DNA from 3 places in the Rhizobium quercicola genome. Region 1 is predicted to be linked to each of the others. Evidence: predicted binding sites of a transcription regulator. Region 1 holds the regulator's gene; each other region holds the start of a gene.
What was found. The regulator LexA, encoded in region 1, represses DNA repair genes until DNA is damaged. The targets are predictions, from matches to a motif close to TGTTCNNNNTGTGTTCNG.
Positions count from the first base shown of each region.

Region 2: the regulator LexA is predicted to act here: its motif matches at 893-910, upstream of LRX75_RS04095 (putative DNA modification/repair radical SAM protein).
Region 3: the regulator LexA is predicted to act here: its motif matches at 1,401-1,418, upstream of LRX75_RS17020 (ribonuclease T2 family protein).

Region 1 is NZ_JAJOZR010000007.1:35,838-38,081, forward strand. It holds gene LRX75_RS11865 (hypothetical protein) at 1-40, shown strand, start outside; gene LRX75_RS23300 (hypothetical protein) at 146-268, opposite strand; gene LRX75_RS11870 (hypothetical protein) at 330-569, opposite strand; gene lexA (transcriptional repressor LexA) at 890-1,606, opposite strand; gene LRX75_RS11880 (single-stranded DNA-binding protein) at 1,880-2,244, opposite strand, start outside.
Region 2 is NZ_JAJOZR010000002.1:133,350-135,593, reverse strand. It holds gene LRX75_RS04100 (type 1 glutamine amidotransferase domain-containing protein) at 117-677, opposite strand; gene LRX75_RS04095 (putative DNA modification/repair radical SAM protein) at 913-2,145, shown strand; gene LRX75_RS04090 (UdgX family uracil-DNA binding protein) at 2,145-2,244, shown strand, end outside.
Region 3 is NZ_JAJOZR010000011.1:39,533-41,776, reverse strand. It holds gene ettA (energy-dependent translational throttle protein EttA) at 1-192, opposite strand, end outside; gene LRX75_RS17020 (ribonuclease T2 family protein) at 351-1,391, opposite strand; gene LRX75_RS17015 (alpha/beta fold hydrolase) at 1,614-2,244, shown strand, end outside.

The DNA.
Region 1 (2,244 bases):
GAACCTCTGCGAGATGGGGTCCTACACGATTCACGAGTGAGACTCTGGAAGCGCGGGACGGTGGAAGCGCTCACATGGAAACGGCGCCGATATCGTCCTTCGCAGCCAGAAATCCTCTGTATCAGCGAGCCGAGACGTCTGCGCGTCAGAGCGAGCTGGCTGCTCCAACAGTCGTCAACGGAACACTGTTGCCGAGATCGTTATTCGCATATTTGAAAACAAGGATGCTGAGGATGGATGCAAGCATCCCGACAAAAATCATGCGCATGGTATAATCCTTCGCGCTGAGCGCGCGTTTTCGATAAGAGGCGTTGTTGACCCGACGCTGATTAGGCGAAATCACCGATCCGGCCATGCTGCAGCAAAACGCGCACCGGATTGACCTCACCAACGGCCGTATTGGTCGACCGTGCGAGGGCCAAGGTTCCTGCGTGAGATGCAGCAAGCCGCTCTGCCAGAGCGCACGCCTCGTCTGCCGTACCGACACGCATCAGATCATCGCTTTGCACGAGCTCTCCCGTATGATCGTCGAAGACGATCACTTCGAAGCTGTTCAATGTTCCAGGCATGTCGGCTCCATCACGTTCGCCCGGTAAACGCCGACCTACCTACACGGTTCCATATGTTTGAGACGGTACGACCAACAAATGCGCGCTAACGTGGAGCGATGCAACATCGTCGGCTGAAAACACAGCAAACGAAAAAGCCTTGCTGCAGATTTGCTGCAGGTCTGACGTCGAACGCAAGAACAGACGACCAAACCCGTCTGCTGATCACACAACGCCGAAGGATTCTGCGGGCCTAAACCAGCGGAATCCTCCGGCGCCCAAACGTATGGACAGCGCCCACTTCTGAAACCTTATACGGAGACGCGCCGACCCCTCCCCGATTATTGGTAGCGGCGGATCAGGCCGACGAGCTTGCCCTGTACCTTCACACGCTCCGGGCCGAAAATTCGCGTCTCGTACGCCGGGTTGGCAGCCTCGAGCGCGACGGACGCGCCCTTGCGGCGAAACCGCTTCAGGGTCGCTTCCTCGTCATCCACGAGCGCAACGACGATCTCGCCGGGGCTGGCGCTATTGGCATTGCGAATGATCACGGTGTCGCCGTCCAGAATGCCCGCTTCGATCATCGAGTCGCCGCGCACTTCCAAGGCGTAGTGCTCGCCATTGCCGATCATGAAGGCGGGTACGGCGATGTCGTGCGTGTTGTTCTGAATGGCGGATATCGGCACACCCGCAGCGATGCGTCCCATCACCGGAACCGATACGCTGTTGTCGTTGCCGACCTCCGCCGTCGTCTTGGCGGCCGGTTCGACGGCCGCGTTTCCACGACTTCCCTGAATGACGCTCGGCGAGAATCCCCGCTTCGGCGGGGTCGCGGACAGATATGCCTCCGGCAGCTTGATCACCTCGAGCGCGCGGGCCCGGTTCGGCAGACGCCGGATGAAGCCGCGCTCCTCGAGCGCCGTGATCAGCCGGTGAATGCCGGACTTGGACGCGAGCTCCAGAGCATCCTTCATTTCATCGAAAGACGGGGGAACGCCCGATTCCTTCATGCGCTCATGAATGAAAATCAACAGTTCCTGTTGCTTGCGGGTCAGCATGATCAATCGACTCCAGAGTCACGAAACAAAGCAAGAACAGTGTTATATGTTCCTCATGTGTTCTGCAAGTGGCATTCTGGCCAAACCACAGCCGCCATGAGCCCGTTTCTCAGCATTCGCCCGGGCGTTGCTTTTCGCACGCCATCGTCAGCCTGAACTGTTGTCGAGAGATGTCCGTGTCCGGTCCTGTAACAGCAACGCCGCCATGAGCTTGCTCATGACGGCGTAGAAGACGAGACGACATTGTATCGGCTTGCAGCAGACCTTTGACGATCAAAATGGGATATCGTCGTCCAGGTCGCGGGAAAAGCCGCCGCCAGGTCCGCCGGTGCTGCCGCCCGATCGGGCGCCCGAGGACTGGGCCGGGCGATCGTAATCATCGCCATAGTTCGATCCGCCGCTTCCGCCGCCATAGTCCGAGCCGCCTCGACTTCCGCCGCCACCGCCGCCACTACCACCGCCATCGCGGCCGTCGAGCATCGTCAGCGTCGAGTTGAAGCCCTGCAACACCACTTCCGTGGAGTAACGGTCGTTGCCGTCCTTGTCCTGCCATTTGCGGGTCTGCAGCGCGCCCTCGAGGTATAGCTTGGCGCCCTTTTTGACATACTGCTCAACGACCTTGCACAGGCCTTCGTTGA
Region 2 (2,244 bases), on a different contig from region 1:
GCAAGTCTCATGCAACAGGCGTTTCGCTCCTCGGCAGCAAGCCCGCAGACAGGCATCGCAAAACCGGCCCCGTCTTTTGACGGAGCCGGCCGATATGTCTGGAAGAACAATAGGTCTCAGGCCGCCTTGCGGTCGTGACGGCCTTCTTCCACTTCCTCGACGATCTTCGCCACGAAAGCATTGAGATCGTCGGGGTTGCGGGAGGTGATGATGCCCTTGTCGGTCACCACGGCCTCGTCCGACCAGAGGCCGCCGGCATTGACGACATCCGTCTTGATCGACTTGAAGGATGTCACCTTCCGGCCCTTGACCGCACCGGCCTCGACCAGCAGCCACGGCGCATGGCAGATGGCAGCCACGACCTTGCCGGAGGAAACGAATTCGCGAACGATCCGGAGCGCTTCATCCTCGACGCGCAGCTTGTCGGGATTGATCTGGCCGCCCGGCAGAACGAGCGCATCGAAATCCTCGATCCTGACGTCCTTGGCCTCCAGATCGACGTCGATGCTGTCGCCCCAGTCCTTCTCGTCCCAGCTCTTGATGCTGGTCTTGCCGATCGACGCGATCTTCACGGTCGCACCCCGCTTCTGCAAGTCGTCATACGGCACGCGCAGCTCGGACCGCTCGTAGCCGTCCGTTGCGAGAATGAGGATTTTGGAGTCCTTGATGGAAGGCATGAGCCTACTCCTTGCTGTCTTTTGATCTTTGCATCCGAGCATCCCGGGGGATCTTGGAGGCGAATGTCGCGACGGGTTCGCTCCGTTAACGAGACGCGTCTCCGATCGTTCCCCAAAAACATCCGTATCCTGTCCGACCCGCCCCCTCGCTTCGGCAGACGGTCGACGTCGAAAAACGAAACCGCTCACGCACACAACATTGACGCGGAGGCCAAAAGAACATATGTAGAACATCATGAAAAAGTCGCTGAAAGAGCGTTTGGCCATTCTCTCGGATGCCGCCAAATACGATGCGTCCTGCGCCTCCAGCGGAACGACGAAACGCAACTCGTCGGCCAGCGGCGGCCTCGGCTCAACGGAGGGATCGGGCATCTGCCATGCCTATGCGCCCGACGGACGATGCATTTCGCTGCTCAAGATCCTGATGACGAATTTCTGCATCTACGATTGCGCCTATTGCATCAACAGGTCGTCGAGCAATGTCGAGCGCGCACGCTTTTCGGTCGAGGAAGTCGTCTGGCTGACGCTCGAATTCTATCGGCGCAACTATATCGAAGGCCTGTTCCTGTCGTCCGGCATCATCCGCTCGTCCGACCATACGATGGAAGAAATGGTGCGCATCGCGCGCGAGCTGCGCGTCACGCATAATTTCCGCGGCTACATCCACCTGAAGTCGATCCCCGAGGCGTCCCCCGCGCTGATCGAAGAGGCGGGGCTCTATGCGGACCGCCTGTCGATCAACATCGAGCTGCCGACCGATGCCGGCCTGACGCGCTATGCGCCGGAAAAGCGGCCGGCCGGCATTCGCAAGTCGATGGGCGATCTTCGCCTGAAGATCGAGGAAATGCGCGACCCGACCCTGCAGACCAAGCGGGTACGGCGCTTTGCGCCCGCCGGCCAGAGCACGCAGATGATCGTCGGCGCCGACCAGGCCAACGACAGCGTCATCCTCGGCACCAGCGCCCGGCTTTACGGAAGCTACGGGCTGCGCCGTGTTTACTACTCCGCCTTCAGCCCCATTCCGGATGCCTCGCGCAACCTGCCTCTCGTCAAGCCGCCTTTGATGCGCGAGCACCGTCTTTACCAGGCCGACTGGCTCTACCGCTTTTACGGCTTCGGCATCGAGGAGATCACGCGCGACCAGCCGGATGGCATGCTCGATCTCGACCTGGATCCGAAGCTCGCCTGGGCGCTTGCCAACCGGCAGCGTTTTCCGGTCGACATCAACAAGGCCGACCGCGAGATGCTTCTGCGTGTGCCCGGTTTCGGCACGAAGATCGTCCGCGCCATCCTCACCGCCCGACGGTACCGCACCCTGCGGCTGGAAGATCTCGCCCGCCTCAAGGTGTCGCTGAAAAAGGTGCAGGCCTTCATCGTGGCCGAAGGCTGGACGCCGTCGCGCCTCATCGACCGGCCGGACCTGCGCACGATGTTTGCGCCGAAACCGGAACAGCTGGTCCTGCTCTGATGTCGCCGGTCGACCTTGAGAGGCAAACGGTCACGCTCGACGGGAAGGGCGATTTCGGCGAATGGCGGGAGGCCGCACGCCGGCTTCTGAAGGCGGGAA
Region 3 (2,244 bases), on a different contig from region 1:
CCACGCCTCGCCGGTATATTCCTTGTCGAGACCCGCCATGATGCGCAGGACCGTCGATTTACCGGCTCCGTTCGGGCCGAGAATACCGATCTTCGCGTCCGGGTAGAACGAAAGATGGACGTTCTCCAGGACCTTCTTGGTGCCGTAGGCCTTGTTCAGCCCGGCCATGTGATAGATAAATTGACGCGCCATGCTCGATCAATGCTCCGCGGGAAATGGAATTTGGCCCGCTATGTAGGCGAATTGCGCCGGCGGAGCAATGACGCTTGGCCTCATTTCCACCCGGATGCGCTTCGGACAGACGTCTCCGACGCGGGAGCCTCGCCGAGACTTGGGGACACCCATCTGCCTCATTCCTCGCGGCTGTCGACCAGCGTGGTCGTGCCCTTCTCCGCCGCGGGCGCCCTTTGGCCGACGACGGACGGACGCTCGGGACGAGCCCGGCCGGCCGCATCCACCACACCGCCGCTGCAACGAGACGTGGTCGGCGCTGCCGCATGGATCAGGGTCGCAAGATCGGACGTCTCCTCCATGGCTGCAGACAGCCCGATCGTCAGCCCCGTAACCAGCACGCGGTTACCGACCTGCCGGCACTGAAGGCGAATGCGATCGCCGGCACCGGCCGCGAAACTCGCGTCAAATGCAGCCTTGACGTCGGCTTCGGTCACGTCGCCGCCGATCCGGTTTCGAAACAGCGCGCCGACCGCCGATGTGTTCACGGCCTCCAGCAAGCGGATCTGCAACGAGAAATAGGCGTCCGGATCGAGAACCTGGCAGCTGCCGCTGCGCAGCCATGTGTGGCGATCGAGACCCGAGGCCGTACCCGGCATCGACGTGGCAAGGCGCGTGGCGACCTCTGCCGAAAGCGGTACCGGCGGCAGCGACAGCCAGTCGCGCCTGCGATCCTCGGCCTGCAGCGTTTCGGGGACCTTGCAGAAGCTGTTGCGGACCGGCCAGAGACCGGCCAGCGTCAACTGCCCGGCATCCGCACGCTGGGCATCTTGTCCCACGCATTCCGGTCGCTTGCCCTTCGCCTCGCAGAACGCCGGCAGCCAGCTGAGACCCAGAACAAAGCCGGTTCTTCCCGCTACCGGTCGAGCGCCATCGACCTTCTCGGCAACGGAGGCTTCGGGCGGCCTTCGCACGGAGGCTGGCGTCACGGGCTGCGCCGGAACGGGTGTCACGCCGGACGCTCCGGCCGGAAGCGCATTGTCGACAAGACGGGGTGCCGCCCTCCCGATCCCGCTTTCCGGTGCGGCCCCGTCCTCGGCCTGCGCATGAGACGCGGCGCAGCTCGCCGCCAGGATCGCGCAGGATATCAGTACCGGACGAACGGCGCACAGCCACCGCGCCTTGGCGGAAACCGCCATTTCCCTATAAGCTGATCTCATCTCAACCTCCAGAACAAAACATGATCAATAAAGGTCTAAAACAAGAATAACGCAAGCACGATTCGTGTACATCGCGAATTTTTTAGACGATCCTCATGTTGACAGACCCCGCTCCCGGGCGGGATAGTGGTGCTCCGGCGGCAGGTCGAAAAGGTGACGGCAGTGGCATTCGAGGAGGGTCGGCTCGCAACTCCGTCCGGGACGGATCTTGCGCTCTACCACATGGCGGCAGGCACCGATGCGCGCGGTGTGCTTCTGATCAGCCATGGTCTTGCAGAACATGCCCGGCGGTACCGGGATTTCGCCGCGGCCATGGCGGCGCAGGGGTTCGCGGTCTATGCGCATGATCATCGCGGGCATGGCGCGACGCGAAGTCCCGCGCAATTGCAGGGGCGGTTTGCGCCCGATGACGGGATCGGTGCGGTCCTGGCGGATGTCGCCGCCGTCAGGCACCATGCGGTCTCCCGGCATCCCGGACTTCCCGTCGTCCTCTTCGGTCACTCGATGGGCGGGTTGGTGGCATTGAATGCGGCGGAAGCCGAGCCCAGTCTCTATGACGGCCTTGCGGTCTGGAACGCCAACTTCAACCCGGGCCTCGCCGGCCGGTTCGGCCAGGGGTGGCTGGCTGTCGAACGCATGCTGAAGGGCTCGGACGTTCCGAGCCCGCTCGTCACCCGGCTCTCTTTCGGCGCTTGGGCGCGCACCATCCAGACACGCCGAACGGATCTCGATTGGCTATCGCACGACCCGGCAGCCGTCGATCGCTATATCGCCGATCCGCTCTGCGGGTTCGACGTGACGGTTTCCCTCTGGATCGACCTGTTTCGCATGAGCTATGCCGGCGCCCGACCCG